DNA from 4 places in the Nonomuraea sp. bgisy101 genome. Region 3 is predicted to be linked to each of the others. Evidence: riboswitches for the same ligand, from Rfam matches in the RefSeq annotation. Region 3 holds a riboswitch; each other region holds the start of a gene.

Region 1 (4,092 bases), on a different contig from region 3:
CGGTCGTGCTGACCGGCGGCGTCCGCACGCCCTCCGACGCCCTCGTCGGGCCCGTCGCCGTCGCGGCGATCAGGCGGTTGCACGTGGACACGCTCTTCCTCGGCGTGCACGGCATGAGCACGAGAGCGGGGTTCACCACCCCGAACCTGCTGGAGTCGGAGACCGACAGGGAGCTGGTGGCCTCCGCCCACCGCCTGGTGGTCCCCGCCGACCACACCAAGTGGGGCACGGTCGGCATCAGCACGATCGCTGAGCTGTCGGAGGCCGACGTCGTCATCAGCGACGCGAACCTGCCGGAGGAGGCCCGCGCGGAGCTGGCCGAGCGGGCGGGAGAACTGATCATCGCGGAGGAAACGAAGTGAAGCGCACCATCGCGCACATGGCCGACGGCCGGGAGCTGATCTACTTCGATCGGCGCGACGACGCCGACAGGAGCGCGATCGACGAGCGCGAGCTGCCGCCCAGGCCGGTCGCCTCCGAGCTGCGCTACGACCCGCTCACCGAGGAGTGGGTGGCGATGGCGGGCCACCGGCAGACCCGCACCTTCCTGCCTCCGGCCAACGAGTGCCCGCTGTGCCCGACCAGGCCCGGGATGCCGACCGAGATCCCCGCGCCGGACTACGACGTGGTCGTCTTCGAGAACAGGTTCCCCAGCTTCTCCACCAACCTGGGCTCCTACACCGATCCAGGCGGCCTGAGCGAGGTGCGCCCTGGCGTCGGGCGCTGCGAGGTGGTCTGCTTCACCTCCGACCACGACTCCTCCTTCTCCGCCCTCTCCGACGAGCAGGTGGAGCTGGTCATGGAGGCATGGGCCGACCGCACGGCCGAGCTGTCGGCGATCCCCGGTGTGGAGCAGGTGTTCTGCTTCGAGAACAGGGGCGCCGAGATCGGCATCACGCTGGCCCACCCCCACGGCCAGATCTACGCCTACCCGTACGTGACCCCGCGCACCCGCCGGCACCTGGCGGCCGCGGCGGGCCGGCCGAACCTGTTCGCCGACGTGCTCGCCGCGGAGCGCGCGGGCGAGCGTGTGGTCGCCGGCAACGAGCTGTGGACCGCGTTCGTGCCGGCCGCCGCCCGCTACCCGTTCGAGGTCCACCTCTACCCGCACCGCCAGGTGCCCGACCTGGCCGCCCTCACCCAGGAGGAGCGCGCCGCCTTCGGTCCCGTCTACACCCGTGTGCTGAGAGCGCTCGACGGCCTGTTCGGCGTGGTCATGCCGTACGTCGCCGCCTGGCATCAGGCCCCCGTGCGGCAGGGTCGTGACCTGGCCTATCTCCACATGGAGCTGTTCAGCATCCGCAGAGCCCCGGAGAAGCTGAAATACCTCGCGGGCTCGGAGTCGGCGATGGGGGCGTTCGTCAACGACGTGCTGCCGGAGGAGGCCGCGCGGCTTCTGCGCACTCAGGTAGATCACTGACTTGGTGTCCGATTTAGGTCGCATTACCGCTGGTTTACTACTAACATCCCTTTTCGTCGGCTTTCACAGCCGTTACATGCCTAATCCCGGGCGCGTCGCCCGGGAGCCGGGGACCCACCAAGAACCTGGGGTGAATCCACGTCTGTGGTAGGGCCGCATCTCCCGCCCGAACCCGTCAGCTAACCCGGCCGGCAGACGGAGAGGATCGTTCGTGGCGTCCCCCACGTCTCGTTTCGCATGCGGTGCTCTTGCCGCGCTGTCCCTCATCATCGGTTCCGCGACGGCGGCCTCGGCTGCCCCCAAGCCGTCCGAGCCCACGTTGCGCGCCGAGTTGAAGGAGCTCAACACCAAGGTCGACAAGCTCATCGAGCGCTACAACGCCAAGCGGGTCTCGCTCGCCGAGGCCCGGAAGGCCGCCAAGACGGCGAAGAAGCGGCTGGCGACGGCCGAGCAGACGCTGGCCAAGGCCGAAGCCGAGGCCTCCAAGATCACCGAGATGCGCTACCAGGCCAGCACCCCCGACCTGCCGATGCTGCTCTACACCCCCGACCTCAACACCGCCGCGCTGCTCGAGCAGATGAGCGCCGAGCAGGATGCCGTGGTCAAGAGCGTCGCCGCGGCCCGCGACACCAAGAAGCAGGCCGCCACCGACGCGATCGCGCTCGCCGACCGGATCAAGACGGAGGCCGACCAGGTCGCCGACGACCGGAAGGAGGCCGAGGGCATGATCAAGGACATCGAGAAGAAGCTGCAGGGCCTCGTGCCGACGGGTCCGGGGCGCAAGAGCGACGGAAGCTGGGCGCCCGAGCTGCCCACAGGCTCGGAGAACATCACGCCGCGGACCAGGCTCATGCGCGACACGATCAAGAAGTCGTTCGCGCTGCCGTTCGAGGTGGGCTGCTACCGGTCGGGCGGCAGCGGAGAGCATCCGCTCGGGCGCGCCTGCGACTTCATGATGAGCTCGGGCGGCGCCACTCCGACGGCCGCCAACAGGACGCTCGGCGACCAGGTCGCCGCGTGGGCGATGAAGAACCAGAGCCGCCTGGGCATCAAGTACGTGATCTGGCGGCAGCGCATCAACAGCGGCAGCGGCTGGCGGGCGATGTCCGACCGAGGCAGCATCACCGCCAACCACTACGACCACGTGCACATCTCGATGAACTGATCCTTGCAGGGGGTCGGCGGCGAGCGTACGTTTGACTCGATGACCAGATTCATCCTTCCGGTCACGAGAGGCGCTCATGAAGACCGTCAACCTGATGGACCCCGGCCTGCTGACCGATCCGTACAGGGGTTTCGCCCAGCTCAGGGAGGAGGCGCCCGTCCTCCGCGCCTCCTTCCCCGGGCAGGACACCCCGATCTGGCTGGTCACCCGGTACGACGACGTCAAGTCCGTGCTGAGCGACCACCGCTTCGTCAACGACCCCGGCAACGTGCCCGGCGCCGAGGTCACCGACATGCGGGAGAAGCTGACACAGGCCAGAGGCGTCCCGCCCGAATACGCCCGCTACCTCACCGACGGGATCCTCGATCTCGACGGCGACGACCACCTCAGGCTGCGCAGGCTGGTCTCGCGCGCCTTCACCGCCAGGCGGGTGACGGAACTGCGGCCCAGGGTGGAGGAGATCAGCGCCGAGCTCCTCGACGCGCTGCCGACCGACCGCGTGGTCGACCTCGTCGAGGAGTACGCCTACCCGCTTCCCATCACCGTCATCTGCGAGCTCGTCGGCATCCCTGAGGCCGACCGCGCCCAGTGGAGGGTCTGGGGCGCTCGCATGACGACGATGGAGCCCGGCGCCCTCGCCGAGCCGCTCGTCGGCGTCGTCGAGTACATCCGCGACCTCATCCCCCGTCGCCGCGCCGAGCCCGCCGACGACCTGCTCACCGGGCTGATCAGAGCCCACGACGAGGACGGCGACCGCTTCACCGACACCGAGCTGATCACCATGGTGCTCACGCTCGTCCTCGCGGGCCACGAGACCACCGCCCACCTGATCGGGAACGGCGCCGCCGCCCTGCTCACCCATCCCGACCAGCTCGCCAGACTCCGCGCGGAGCCGTCGCTGGTGCCGCGCGCCGTCCATGAGCTCATGCGCTGGTGCGGACCCGTCCACGGCACGCGCATGCGCTACGCCGCCGAGGACGTCGAGGTCGGCGGCACGGTGGTCAGGCGAGGCGAGCCCGTGATGGCGCTGATCGTCAGCGCGAACGGCGATCCGCGCAGGTTCGGCGACCCCGACAGGCTCGACATCGCCCGGGAGCCCGACAGCAGGCGCGAGGTCCACGTGGGCTTCGGACACGGCCTGCACTACTGCCTGGGAGCGGCCCTGGCCCGCCAGGAGGGCGAGGTGGCCTTCAGCGGGCTGCTGTCGCGCTTTCCAGGCCTGCGTCTCGCCGTGGCTCCCGAGAAGCTGGAACGGCAGCCGCTGCCCATGTCGTGGCGCCTGGCGAGCCTCCCCGTGCTGCTGGACGGCTGACCGCGTTCCGCTTTCCGAGGAAGATCGCTACGACGGCCGGCGATCGAGCCGGTGGTGGAGCCGCGCGAGCATCCCATCCCCCACGCCGGCCGTCAGGGCGCGCCGTACTTGACGGCGGGTCCATAATCACACGTTATGACTGATACTCGGATGATCACCCCGTTCGTCGCGGGCGAGCGGGAGATGCTCGACGCC
Region 2 (4,092 bases), on a different contig from region 3:
GGATCGACAACACCAGGCCCAAGTTCCAGCCGAGCGAGCGCCACTGGCTGGGCCCGCACTGGCACTTCGAGGTCGACGAGCTCATCGCCGAGTGCGGGCGCAGGAGCACGGAGCTGGACGACGTCTGGCCCTCGGACGAGCTCGACGCCGCGCCCGTGGTGCCCGTCCCCCGCCTGCCGGGCGAGCGCGTCACGCTCACCGACCGCCAGTGGGAGATCCTGGTCCACGCCGACGGCAGCGCGACGCCGCTCCAGCTCGCCAGGCGGCTGGACACGACGGCGTACACCGTGCTGCTCGCCGTACGGGAGCTGGCGGCGGCCGACCTGCTGGTGAAGCCCCGCCGCGAGCGAGGGCTGCCCAAGCGCGTCGCCAAGCCCCCCGGCACCGAGGTGCGGCACGAGCCGGCCGACCTCAGTCTGCTGCGGCGACTGAAGAGCGCTCTTGAAGATCTGTGACGGCGTCCATGATCTGCTCCCACAGCGGGCGGGGCAGATCGTGGCCCATGCCGGGGAAGGTCATCAGCCGCGCGCCGGGGATCGCGGCGGCCGTGGCCCTGCCGCCGGAGACCTGCACCAGCACGTCGGCCTCGCCGTGGACCACCAGGGCGGGCATCCGCAGGCGGCCCAACCCCTCGGTACGGTCGCCCGAGGCCAGGATGGCGGCCAGCTGCCTGGTGGTCCCCGCGGGATCGTAGTCGCGGTCGTAGGCCAGGCCCGCGAGCTTCGCGATCCGCTCGCGGTCGAGCTCGTAACCGGGTGAGCCGATCACCGTCCAGACCTCCAGGGCCCGCTCGATCGCGGCCTGCCGGTCGGGAGCGGGAGCGGAGAACAGCGCGGCCGTCGCCTCGGGGGTGGGCGGCCCCGCGTCGGGGCTGGGGGTCGACATGATGGAGGTGAGCGTGAGCACCCTGCCGGGATGCGCGATGGCGAGCGCCTGAGCGATCATGCCGCCCATCGAGACGCCCAGCACGTGGGCCGCGGGCCAGCCGAGGGCGTCCATCAGGCCGGCCGCGTCGTCGGCCATGTCGCTCAGCAGGTAGGGCGCCGCCGCGCCCGGGGTGAGGTCGGGCACGCCCGCCTCGGAGAAATGGGTGGAGAGCCCCACGTCGCGGTTGTCGTACCTGACGACGTGGTGGCCCCTCCCGGCGAGCAGTTCGCAGAACTCGTCGTCCCAGTGGACCAGCTGGGATCCGAGTCCCATGATCAGCAGGAGGGGCCTGTCACGGGGGGTGCCGAAGGTGTCGTAGGCGATCTCGATACCGTTGGCATGCGCCTTGAGCGTCACGCGAAACAGAATCCCATTCTGTTTCGCGCGGCGGCAAGGCCTAGCGGGAGACGACCTTGCGCAGGTGGCCGCGGCCCAGGTAGCCGACGCCACCGACGATCGCCAGACCGCCGATGAGGGCGAGAGCGGTACCGGTGTGGCCGTTCTCGTCCGTGGTCTCGGTACGGGCGGCGGTGGTGGTGGCGGCGCCCGTGTCGAACGAGGCGGGCTGGACGGACGCGCCGCCCTGCGCCTCTTCCTCGGCCTTCACCGCGGCGATCCGCTTGGCCTCGGCCTTCTTGGCCTCCTCGGCCTTCTTCGCCTTGGCGAGGGCGAGGAGGTCGACCGGCGGCTTGGCCGGGTTCCTGTCCTTACGGCTCCACGCACCGGTGGAGAAGGCGACGGGGTGGTTCTTCTTGCCCACGCCGTTGCCCCACTTGGTGATGACGTACTGGATCTTGATGTGCCCCTCGCCGCCGATGCCGTCCACGCCCAGCGTGTCGGAGTTGAACCTGCCGCCGGTGAGCTCGGCGAAGGTCTTGGCGTCGAGGTCGAGCATGATGCCGTTGTTCGAGGGGTTGCCGGGACCGCGGTCGCCGACGAAGAAGGGGGCCTTCTTGCCCTTGTAGACGACGTAGCCCTCGGTCATGAGGGGCCAGCTCGGGCTGGCGATCAGACCCTTGCGCATCGGAATGCCACTGGCGGGCAGGCCGGTGTCACCGGCGCGGCCGGAGGCGTCGTCCCAGTAGTAGGAGGCGGTGGTGGACCCCTGGAGGAGGGTCCGCTGCTGGGTGACCTGGCTGATGTCGGGCCCAGAGGGCTCGGCGAGAGCGGCGGCGGCACCGGTGCCTACGGCGAGGGCGGTGGTGACGAGCAGGGCGGAAACGCGCATGCCAAAGCGGCGGGTCATGAAAGTCCTTTGTGCGAGGGAATGGGCAGTCCGCGCTCGAATGAAGATCAGGCAAAGGCGTAGCCGGGCATGGGCCTAACAGTCGCTACGCAAAGGAGAGCGCGAAGAAGCGGGGGAAAGCGCCGCTCAGTTTGGGGGGTGGTAGTACACGAGTGTGGTCCTCTCCATCTCGCCTACCGGGTTAGCTGACGGGTTCGGGCGTGGAGATGCCCTACCGGCACTGGGCCGGATTCACCCCAAAGAGATGGGTCCCCGGTTCCCGCGTTCGCGGGATTCGGCGCCGACCAGCCTGCTCTTCCTTGTGAAGGGCACGTCACCGGTCGGTAACGCAATGGACTCTAGGCGCAAACCACCCCAAAGGCAAAAGCAAAGCCATGAATCGGAAAGAAGATCTACCTTTTATCGTCACGAATCGACAGGCCCAGAAGACACGAAAACCCCTGCGAAACAACGGGTTTCACGGGGTCCGGCATGGTAAATCGATCAGAAGTCAAAAATCATGGAAGAGTCATGGTCGAACGCCGGATTCGGCACGGCGCGAGGGGCGCGGCCCAGGCCGTACGGCACGCCCCGTGTCCGCCGCGCCGCGGACACGGGGCGCGGTCCGTCAGACCTCGAGCTTCTCCTCGATCGAGCGCAGCTGGTGCCGCGCCATCGCCAGGTTCGCCCTGCCGCGGTCCAGCGCGAGGTAAAGGAACAGTCCCTTGCCGCCCCTGCCGGTCATCGGCCTGATGATGTGGTACTGGCCGGTCAGCGTGATGAGAATGTCCTCGATGGTGTCCTTGAGGCCGAGGGAGTCCATCGTGCGCATCTTGGCCTTGACGACCTCGGTGTTGCCCGCGGCGGCCACCTGCAGGTCCAGGTCCTTGGAGCCGCCGAGGGCGCCCAGGGCCATGCCGCTGCCGTAGTCGACCACGACGGCGCCGAGAGCGCCGTCGATCGCCATCATCTCCTTGAGGGAGACGTCCATGCTCGCCATGCGTTCCTCCGTGTGGATGTGAGTCACTTTCGCGATGCGATGGCGGCAACACTCGCCGCCGTCTTGCGACCCTCCAGCCGCAGCAGCCCCAGGTTGGTGCCAGGGTCGGCCAGGACTGTGAGGACGATCGTGGGGCCGGCCGCGTAGAAGGCGGCGAAGCCCGCGGTGCCCGAGATGAGGGTTTCCTCCAGGGCGCCCTTGCCTGCCAGGATGGCCATGCGCTTGCTGAGCGCGAGGAGGGCCGCCGAGAGCGCCGCCGTCTGCTCGACGTTGCCGCCCGTCAGGTCGCTGGCGATGGTCAGCCCGTCCACGCTGCAGGCGATGCTCCCGCTGACGTCGGGAGTGCGTTCACGCAGGAGCACCATCTCTCTCAGCACCTCGTCCCGCAGCTCCACCGGTGGCCTCCTTCTGAGTGAGGGGAACCTCACGACAGCTCCTCCAGCGCCTTCTTCAGCCGGATCAGCAGGTTGATGTCGGTCGGGTCCGCGGTCACCACGGGCCCGAGTGGCAGGGCAGGAGCGTCGGGGTCGGGCCGCGGCCGCGACTCCTCGTCCCGGCCGAGCCGCCTGGGCAGCGGCGGCGGCATGCCCTCCGAACGTGCGAGCAGCCCCGCCGCGGCAAGGCGGCGTACGGCCAGCAGCGTCGCGTAACCGGGTCTGCCGAGCTTCATCGCCAGTTCCAGTGGGGTGGCCGCGCGGTCGGCGTGGACGAGGATCTCCCACTGCAGGTCGTTCAGCACGACGCGATGGCCGGGCAGCCGCCTGACCGGTGCCACGGGCGCTGTGTCCACGTCGGCCGACGGCCAGATCCCCGTCAACTGAGCCCTCCTCCGCCCGCACTCGCGGACGATCTCCTCGACCTCGAAGTACCAGTGGGAGCCCAGCCAGTGCCGCTCCCCCGGCCGGAACTTGGGCCTGGTCCCGGTGACGGGCAACAGGAA
Region 3 (4,092 bases):
CGGCCTGCCGCTCGCCGAGAAGCTGGGCCGCGTGTTCACCGCGCTCGCCGGTGAGACCGCCACCAAGCTCGACATCGAGGTGCGCGGCGAGATCGCCTCGCAGGACGTGCGGGTGCTGGAGCTGGCCGCGCTCAAGGGCGTCTTCACCGACGTCATCGAGGACGCGGTGACCTACGTGAACGCGCCGCTGCTGGCCAAGGAGCGCGGGCTGACCGTCGAGCTGGTCACCAGCTCGGAGAGCCCCGACTGGCGCAACGTCGTCGGCGTCCGCGGCGTGCTGGCCGACGGCCGGACCGTCTCGGTGTCGGGCACGCTCTCGGGGCCGCGCCAGGTCACCAAGATCGTCGAGGTCAACGGCTACGAGATGGAGATCGAGCCGACCGACCATCTGGCCTTCTTCACCTACACCGACCGGCCGGGCATCGTCGGCGTCGTGGGTCACCTGCTGGGCGAGAAGGGCATCAACATCGCCTCCATGCAGGTGGCGCGGGACGTCAAGGGCGGCAAGGCGCTGATCGCGCTGACCGTCGACTCGGCGATCCCCGCCGACGTGGTGGACCAGATCGTGGGCGAGATCGGCGCCGACAGCGGGCGCTCGGTGGACCTCACCGACTGACGGCCGCTCGCGTCACGACGCCCTCCCGCCCTGTGGCGCGGGAGGGCGTTCTTCTTGCCGTCATCTCCCGGTTCCCTGCGCCGTACGGCACGCCGTGCCACGCGCCTCCGTGGCCACCGGCCGCCCTCCGTCCAGGGGACGCTCCTCGTGAGCGCTCGCGCGCCACCGCAACGGCGTCTCAAATAGTGAGATATTCGGACGTCCTACGAGACAGCCGGGGCCGTGCCAGGTACTTTGGAATGGATGCGCTGGGTACTCGTCATTCTTACCAGCCGCGACGGGGCCTGTTAGGGCAGGTCGGCCACCCGTCGCGGTGAGCGGCGTCGTGTCGGCCTTAAGCCCCCTCCGTCCGGTCCGTGATCCGGACCGCACGAGACCAGGCCCGGTCGGATTCGCGACCGGGATCCGACGTCCGATCCACTCGCGTCCGCGAAAAGAGATGAGTCACGTGTACGACATGTATCCATGGAACCGCGCCGAAGATCACGACGAGGAGGCGGCGGAGGCCGTCCAGACCGCGCTGGACCGCAGGGACAACGGCGGCTCCCCCTCCCCCCGCTGAACGGGGCCACCCGGTGGAGTTCCCCCTGCTCCACCGGGGTGAACCCACCCACCTTCGAACGCGCATGAGCCTCCGGAAGGCTCCGCGGAACGGGGTGTCTCCGGGAGCCTTCGGATCTTCACGTCTTTCGCGGCCGCTGACGGTGTTCTCCGTCATGCGACAGCGCCAGGGAGTCCTTGTGTCTCCGTGCCAGTCGTGGGGCCGGAGTGCTGGAACCTCCCGCGAGTTCGGCGGCCCGGGCCTAGAAGGTGGCCCGCAGCGACATGGGGGCCGCCTCGGTCTTCACCTCGACCAGTCGCCGGGACTGCGCCACGCCCTTCGGGTCAGGCCGTACCGCGCCGACGAACGCCTGGCGGCGCCACGGGCTGAGCTTCTCCTCCTTCACCACGTCGCCGCTGCGCGGCGCGTGCACCATGTAGCCGTCCTTGGAGATCATCCCGACGTGCCCGAGGTTGCTGAAGAAGACCAGGTCGCCGGGCTTCAGGTTCTCCCACTTGATCTTCTTGTCGAATGCCTGGTACTGGTCGCGTGCCACGCGGGGAAGCTCGATCCCCGCCTTCTCGTAGGCCCTCAGCATCAGTCCCGAGCAGTCATAGCCGCTCGGGCTGGTGCCGCCCCAGACGTACGGGGTGCCCCGTTTGGACATCGCGAACTTCAGTGCGATCTGCCATGCGGGCTTGGGTATCTGCTTGAGCTGGGCCTTCTTGATGTCCGCTCCGGTGATGGTCATCGTGCGAGCGGGGTCGCCCTGTACGGGCTTGGTGTCGTCAGGTTGGACCGACTGGCTCTTCAGGGTCTCGACCTGGATGGGGGTGGCCGACGCGGGGGAGGCGGCGGCGGCTGATCCTGCGGCGAGGAGGCCACCGAGGACGGCGGCCGTGACGATGCGAGACAGGGGAATGTCCTTCCACGGGGCCGACCGGGTTAGCTGACGGGCTCGGGCGTGGAAGCCGCCCTACGGCATGGGGGTGCCGATTCGCCCCAAGGGGGAATGGGTCCCCGGCTCCGTGCGAACGTCGCAGCGGATTAGGCTGGCAGGGACTCTAACGAAAGGGTCAAAAGACCGCAAACCCGACAAAACGCCGTGTCCGGAAAATGAGATGCGGTGTTCGACAGCCGAGACGACCCGGTAAGGTACCGGCCATGGAGTCGCGCAACATTCGTCTGGCCGTCATTCCCGGTGACGGGATCGGCACCGAGGTCGTCGCCGAAGGGCTCAAGGTCCTGGAGGCGGTCGGCGCCAAGATCGACACCACTCACTACGATCTGGGTGCCACCCGTTACAACGCCACCGGTGAGACCCTCACCGACGAAACCCTGCAGGAACTGCGCGGCTACGACGCCATCCTGCTCGGCGCGATCGGCGACCCGAGCGTCCCGCCGGGGATCCTCGAGCGCGACCTGCTGCTCCGACTCCGCTTCGAGCTCGACCACTACGTCAACCTGCGCCCGGTGAAGCTCTTCCCCGGCGTGGAGACCCCGCTGGCCGACACCCGCCCCGAGGACATCGACATGATCGTCGTCCGCGAGGGCACGGAGAGCCTCTACGCCGGCGCCGGCGGCGTCCTGCGTCGCGGCACCCCGCACGAGGTCGCCACCCAGGACTCCCTCAACACCGCCTTCGGCGTCGAGCGTGTGATCCGCTACGCCTTCGCCAAGGCCGCCGAGCGTCCCCGCAAGAAGCTCACGCTGGTCCACAAGACCAACGTGCTCGCCTACGCGGGCGACCTCTGGATGCGCACCCTCAACCGGGTCGCCGCGGACTTCCCCGACGTCACCACCGAGTACCAGCACGTCGACGCCGCCTCGATGTTCTTCGTCAACCAGCCGGAGCGCTTCGACGTGATCGTCACCGACAACCTGTTCGGCGACATCATCACCGACATCGGCGCCGCCATCGCCGGCGGCATCGGCCTGGCAGCCAGCGGCAACATCAACCCCGACAGGACCGCGCCCAGCATGTTCGAGCCGGTCCACGGCAGCGCGCCCGACATCGCGGGCCAGGGCAAGGCCGACCCGACCGCCACCATCCTGTCCGTCGCCATGATGCTCGACCACCTCGGCCTGACCGAGGAGGCGGCCCGCGTCGAGCAGGCCGTCGCCGACGACATCGTGGAACGCCTGGCCGGATGGGCCGGCCGTACGACGCACGAGATCGGTGACGACATCACCGCACGAGTAGCCGGCGGCGCCTGACCGCCTGCCACTCAGCACCACAGGCGGCCTGGCGCCCTTCGGCCGGGTCCATACTGTCCTGGATCCGGCGAGCGCGTAGCCGCCTGGATACCACATTGAGCGCCTGGCGGCTCGCGAGATCGCCAGGCGTTTGCTGTAAGTTCCCGTTACCCGGTTCATCGCAAAATGGACTCAGGGCAAATCTCGCGAAAAGAGAAGGATTTCCGTCATGACCACCGCTCAGAAGCTCAGCTTCGATGTGCAGCTCTCCGACCACGCTCGCACTGCGGCGGAGCGTGAGCAGGTACTGGCGAGCCCGGGGTTCGGGCAGACCTTCACCGATCACATGATCTCGATCGACTACACCGAGGGCAGGGGCTGGCACGACGCGCGGCTCATGCCGTACGGGCCGCTCGTCCTCGACCCCGCGACCTCGGTCTTCCACTACGCGCAGGAGCTGTTCGAGGGACTCAAGGCCTACCGCCAGACCAACGGGTCGATCGCGACGTTCAGGCCGTACGCGAACGCCGCCCGCTTCAACGCCTCCTGCGTCCGGATGGCCATGCCCGAACTGCCCGAGGACACCTTCGTCGAGTCCCTGGACCTGCTCGTCCAGACCGACCGCGAGTGGGTCCCCACCACCGAGGGACACAGCCTCTACCTGCGGCCCTTCATCATCGCGACCCAGGTCGGGCTGGGCGTCAACTACCCGTCCAAGACCTACAAGTACATGGTCATC
Region 4 (4,092 bases), on a different contig from region 3:
TCGGCCTGCTGGCCGCCGTGGGCGCCGTCCTCCTGTGGACCTGGTACGGGCTGGCCAACGCGCGCTTCCTGAGCCGCCACCCCGAGGTGCCGGGCGGGGGCTGGTCCACGGTGATCGGCCTCGGCACGGGGGTCGTCACGCTGGCCGGCCTTCCTGTGGCCGCGCTGTCGGGCGAACTGTCGCCCGATTCCGGCCCGTCCGGGGAGAGTCCGGACCTGGCCGCGTTCGTCGTCGCCGTGCTCGTGCTGGGTGTCGTGGTGTCGTGGGCGGCCACGGGCCTGTGGAACGTCGCCTCGGCCCGGCTGTCGCCCACGGCCGCGGGCATGCTCATCAACGTCGAGACCGTGGCCGGGTTCGCCTACGTCTACGCGGCACGCGGCACATGGCCGCCGCTCGGCCAGGTCGTCGGGTTCGCCCTGATCCTCATCGGCGTGCTCAGGGTCGTCCGGCTGCCCACCACAGGGGGAAGACCGGCTGAGACCCGGTTCGGCCGCGCCGTTTTCCTCTGACGCGATGTCCTCTGGCGTGACGTTCCTCTGGCTCGACGGTCCTTTGACTCGACGCTCGTGAGCGCCGGGACGCCTGGATCGGCGACGCGGTGGCCGCGACGGACGCGGCGCGCCGCTGGACCGCATCGAAAGGGGTTCGACGGAGGGGGGACCTGGCCGGAGACGCCGGTCAGGGGCAGCCGGAGACGGGAGGGGAAGGTGTCCTGGACCCGCCGCGACCGGACGCGTGTCGTCGGGGGGGAAGGCCGGGGGAGGACACGGCACGTGCGGTGGGGGGAGGGGGCCCGCCGCTGGAAAGCGGGAGAGCCGAGGCGCCCCGCGTGGCGAGGGCCCTGACGGCGGCCGCCCCGGGTCCCGTGGTGGGCCCCCGTTACCAGGAGACGTGCCCGATGAGTCGTGGTTCGATCATCGGGCCGACCTGGCAACAGGGCCGGGGGAGTGCGGCGGAATCGTCAGCCCGAGTAGGTGGGGTAGCCGTAGCCGACGACCTGCGACGTGGGACGGACGCGCTGCTCGACGACGCCGTTGCCGGTGTTGCCCTCGATCGTGGAGATCGTGCCGTCGCCGTTGCCCTTCTCGACGAAACCGACGTGGTTGATGTCGTCGAGGCTCTTGCTGCCGCTCCAGGAGAAGAAGACGACCGCTCCGGGCTTGGGGGTCTGGCCCCAGCGCTTGTTGGCCTTGAACCACTTGGCGTGAGCCACGGTGTAGGCGTCCCAGCCGACCTGCGGACGGGCGCCGGTCTGCTCGCCGACCCAGGAGACGAACATCGCGCACCACGCGGCGTTGGCGTAGGCGGTGACGCTGCCGCCGTCCCTGGCGACGGTCTCCCTGGCGCGCTGCGAGTTGACGTACCAGTTCTGGAACTTGGTGCCGCCGCCCGCGGCGTTCTCCTTGATACCGATCTGCTTCTTGGCCTCGGCCAGAACCGCGGCAGCGCTCGGCATGGCCTTCGTCTGAGCCTTGCCGGCGGCGCTGACCCTGGCCGCGTCCTCCTTGGGCGCGCCTGCGAGGGCGGCTACCCGGGGGCTGTCGGCAAGCGGGAGCTTGTCGGCCTGAGCGATCTGGGTGGGTACGAGCGCGCCGGCGATGACGACTGCGCCCAGCGCGGCATGCGCGTAGTTGAGCTTGGGGGCACGGCTACGGCTGTGCTTTGCCATGTGAAGGGGAACTCCTTGCTAGCTTCCTGCCGCTTACCGGGTTAGCTGACGGGTTCGGACGCGAAGCTGCCCTACGGCACGATGTGCCGATTCACCCCAGAGAGATTGGGTCCCCGGTTCCGCGTGGTGCGGATTCAGCGGTCACAGGTGAACCTGTGATGATTGCAATGTCTGGCAATGTCCGGATTGCCCGGTTTATGCCTTGAGTGAGCCTAAGGTAATACATGAGGCAAGTAGCTTACAAATTGATAAAGGTCCGTCGATCATCTACGGTCAGGACATGTCGCCACAGGACCTGTTCAACAGGGGGCTGCGGGAAGACGGACACCGTCCGGACGAAGCCCGGCGATGGTATCTCCTGGCGATCGAATCGGGTCATCCCGCGGCCGCCCAGCGGGCGGCCTTCAACCTGGCGCTGATCGAGGACGAGAGCGGCCATCTCGACGAGGCTCGCCACTGGTACGGCAGGGCCGCCACACCCAGGGCGCAGTTCAACCTCGGCGTCCTGGAGGACTGCTGCGGCAACACCGAGGTCGCGCGCCGGTGGTACACCAAGGCTGTCGAATCGGGCCACCCGGAAGCGGCCCCGCGCGCCATGTTCAACCTGGGCCTGCTCGAGGACAGGGAGGGCAGGCCGGAGCGGGCCCGGGCCCACTTCCTCATGGCCGCGGGGTCGGGGCACGAGGAGGCCGCCGCCCGCGCTAGCGAGCGCCTAGCCTGATCCGCGCGTCCTCCAGCATCCGCATCATCGCCAGGCTCTCCTCCAACGGCATGATCGCGCTCTCCGTCCTGCCCTCGGCCAGTGCCAGCCGTACCTCGCGCACCTCTTCGGCGTAGCCGTTCATGGCCGGGTCAAGGACGAGTTCCTCGGGCTCGACGCCGGGCCCTGAGAGCAGGATCCGCTGCGGCGCCCAGAACGGCGCGGCGATGTCGGCCCGCAGCTCCGTCCCGACCACGGTCGCGGTGTTGGCCAGCGGGCTGAGCAGGGACGTGTCGAGCAGCGCCCGCGCCCCGCCCTCGTAGGTCAGCAGCGCCCCCACCTCGGCGTCGACGCCCGAGGGACCGAGCGATCCTGTGAGATGCGTCTCAGCCGGCTCGCCGAGCAGCAGCTGCGCCAGCCCGAACGGGTAGATCCCCAGGTCCAGCAGGACTCCGCCGCCCAGCGCGGGATCCCACAGCCGATGCCGCTCCTCGTACGGCATGACGAACCCGAACGACGCCTGCACAGAGCGCAGCGCCCCGAACCGCTCCTCGGTCAGCAGCCCTCTGATCAGCGGGTTGAAGCGCATCCACATCGCTTCCATGAGGAACACGCCAGCCTGCCTGGCCAGGTCCACCATCCGCTCGGCGTCGGCCAGGCTCGCCGTGAGAGGTTTCTCACACAGCACGGCCTTGCCCGCCGCGATGGCCGCCTCGGCCACCTCCAGGTGCTGGGCGTGCGGGGTGGCCACATAGACCACGTCCACCGCCGGGTCCTGGCACAGCTGCGCGTAGGAGCCGTAGGCCGACTCGGCCCCCAGCGTCGCCGCCAGCTCGGCGGCCCTGCCCTGGTCGCGGGAGCCCACGGCGGCGACCCGCATGCCGGGCTCCGCGGCGATGACCGCGCCGACCGTCCTGGCGATCCCGCCCGTGGCCGCGATTCCCCAACCCAAGTCACGCATGAGAGTCCTCTCTATCGGTGATCGATCTTCCCATCACCCCGGACACGCGTACGGCCCGCGCCCGGGGCGCAGGCCGTGGCCGACGGGCGGGTCAGCCCATCCAGTCGAAGGTGGCGGGGTCGGGACCGAGGCGCGTGCCCCTGTTCAGCGCGCCGATCGCCGCCATGTCCTCGGCGTCGAGGGTGAAGTCGAACACGTCGATGTTCTCCCTGATCCGCGAGGGGGTGACCGACTTGGGGATCACCACGTTGCCGAGCTGGATGTGCCAGCGCAGCACGATCTGGGCTGGCGACTTGCCGTGCTTGTGGCCCAGCGTGGCCAGCGCGGGGTCGTCGAGCAGCCCCCTGCCCTGGCCGAGCGGGCTCCACGCCTCTGTCAGGATGCCGTTGGCCTCGTGAAAGGCGCGCAGCTCCGCCTGAGGGAAGTGGGGGTGCAGCTCGATCTGGTTGATCGAGGGGACGATCTCCGTCTCGTTCATGAGCCGCTCGAGGGTCTCGATCGTGAAGTTCGAGACGCCGATCGCCCTGACCCTGCCCGCCCTGTAGAGCCGCTCCAGCGACTGCCACGCCTCGACGTACTTGTCCTGGGAAGGGACGGGCCAGTGGATGAGATACAGGTCGAGGTAGTCGAGGCCGAGCTTCGACAGGCTCGTCTCGAAGGCGGCCTCGGCCCTGTCGTGCTCGTTGTTCCACAGCTTGGTGGCGATGAACAGTTTCTCGCGAGGCACGCTCGAGCCGGCGATCGCGCGGCCGACGCCCTCCT

What was found. A riboswitch is a leader RNA that binds a small molecule or an ion and turns the genes downstream of it on or off. The one in region 3 is predicted to bind cyclic di-AMP.
Region 1: linked by a shared signal. The riboswitch ahead of AC3EO4_RS23080 (coiled-coil domain-containing protein) and the one ahead of AC3EO4_RS50805 (C40 family peptidase) in region 3 are both predicted to bind cyclic di-AMP.
Region 2: linked by a shared signal. The riboswitch ahead of AC3EO4_RS34790 (hypothetical protein) and the one ahead of AC3EO4_RS50805 (C40 family peptidase) in region 3 are both predicted to bind cyclic di-AMP.
Region 4: linked by a shared signal. The riboswitch ahead of AC3EO4_RS51050 (CHAP domain-containing protein) and the one ahead of AC3EO4_RS50805 (C40 family peptidase) in region 3 are both predicted to bind cyclic di-AMP.

What each region holds. Positions count from the first base shown of each region.
Region 1 covers NZ_JBYITD010000012.1:25,428-29,519, forward strand. The annotation lists gene AC3EO4_RS23070 (DeoR/GlpR family DNA-binding transcription regulator) at 1-362, shown strand, start outside; gene galT (galactose-1-phosphate uridylyltransferase) at 359-1,420, shown strand; cyclic di-AMP (ydaO/yuaA leader) riboswitch at 1,488-1,628, shown strand; gene AC3EO4_RS23080 (coiled-coil domain-containing protein) at 1,632-2,585, shown strand; gene AC3EO4_RS23085 (cytochrome P450 family protein) at 2,662-3,897, shown strand; gene AC3EO4_RS23090 (DinB family protein) at 4,033-4,092, shown strand, end outside.
Region 2 covers NZ_JBYITD010000022.1:19,761-23,852, reverse strand. The annotation lists gene AC3EO4_RS34800 (hypothetical protein) at 1-455, shown strand, start outside; gene AC3EO4_RS34795 (alpha/beta fold hydrolase) at 412-1,284, opposite strand; gene AC3EO4_RS34790 (hypothetical protein) at 1,325-2,173, opposite strand; cyclic di-AMP (ydaO/yuaA leader) riboswitch at 2,329-2,463, opposite strand; gene AC3EO4_RS34785 (hypothetical protein) at 2,781-3,152, opposite strand; gene AC3EO4_RS34780 (roadblock/LC7 domain-containing protein) at 3,176-3,547, opposite strand; gene AC3EO4_RS34775 (hypothetical protein) at 3,577-4,092, opposite strand, start outside.
Region 3 covers NZ_JBYITD010000052.1:39,812-43,903, forward strand. The annotation lists gene serA (phosphoglycerate dehydrogenase) at 1-616, shown strand, start outside; gene AC3EO4_RS50800 (hypothetical protein) at 1,056-1,178, shown strand; gene AC3EO4_RS50805 (C40 family peptidase) at 1,420-1,908, opposite strand; cyclic di-AMP (ydaO/yuaA leader) riboswitch at 2,077-2,221, opposite strand; gene AC3EO4_RS50810 (3-isopropylmalate dehydrogenase) at 2,322-3,374, shown strand; gene AC3EO4_RS50815 (branched-chain amino acid aminotransferase) at 3,583-4,092, shown strand, end outside.
Region 4 covers NZ_JBYITD010000053.1:28,320-32,411, reverse strand. The annotation lists gene AC3EO4_RS51055 (DMT family transporter) at 1-509, shown strand, start outside; gene AC3EO4_RS51050 (CHAP domain-containing protein) at 962-1,669, opposite strand; cyclic di-AMP (ydaO/yuaA leader) riboswitch at 1,685-1,819, opposite strand; gene AC3EO4_RS51045 (tetratricopeptide repeat protein) at 1,950-2,390, shown strand; gene AC3EO4_RS51040 (Gfo/Idh/MocA family protein) at 2,371-3,330, opposite strand; gene AC3EO4_RS51035 (aldo/keto reductase) at 3,422-4,092, opposite strand, start outside.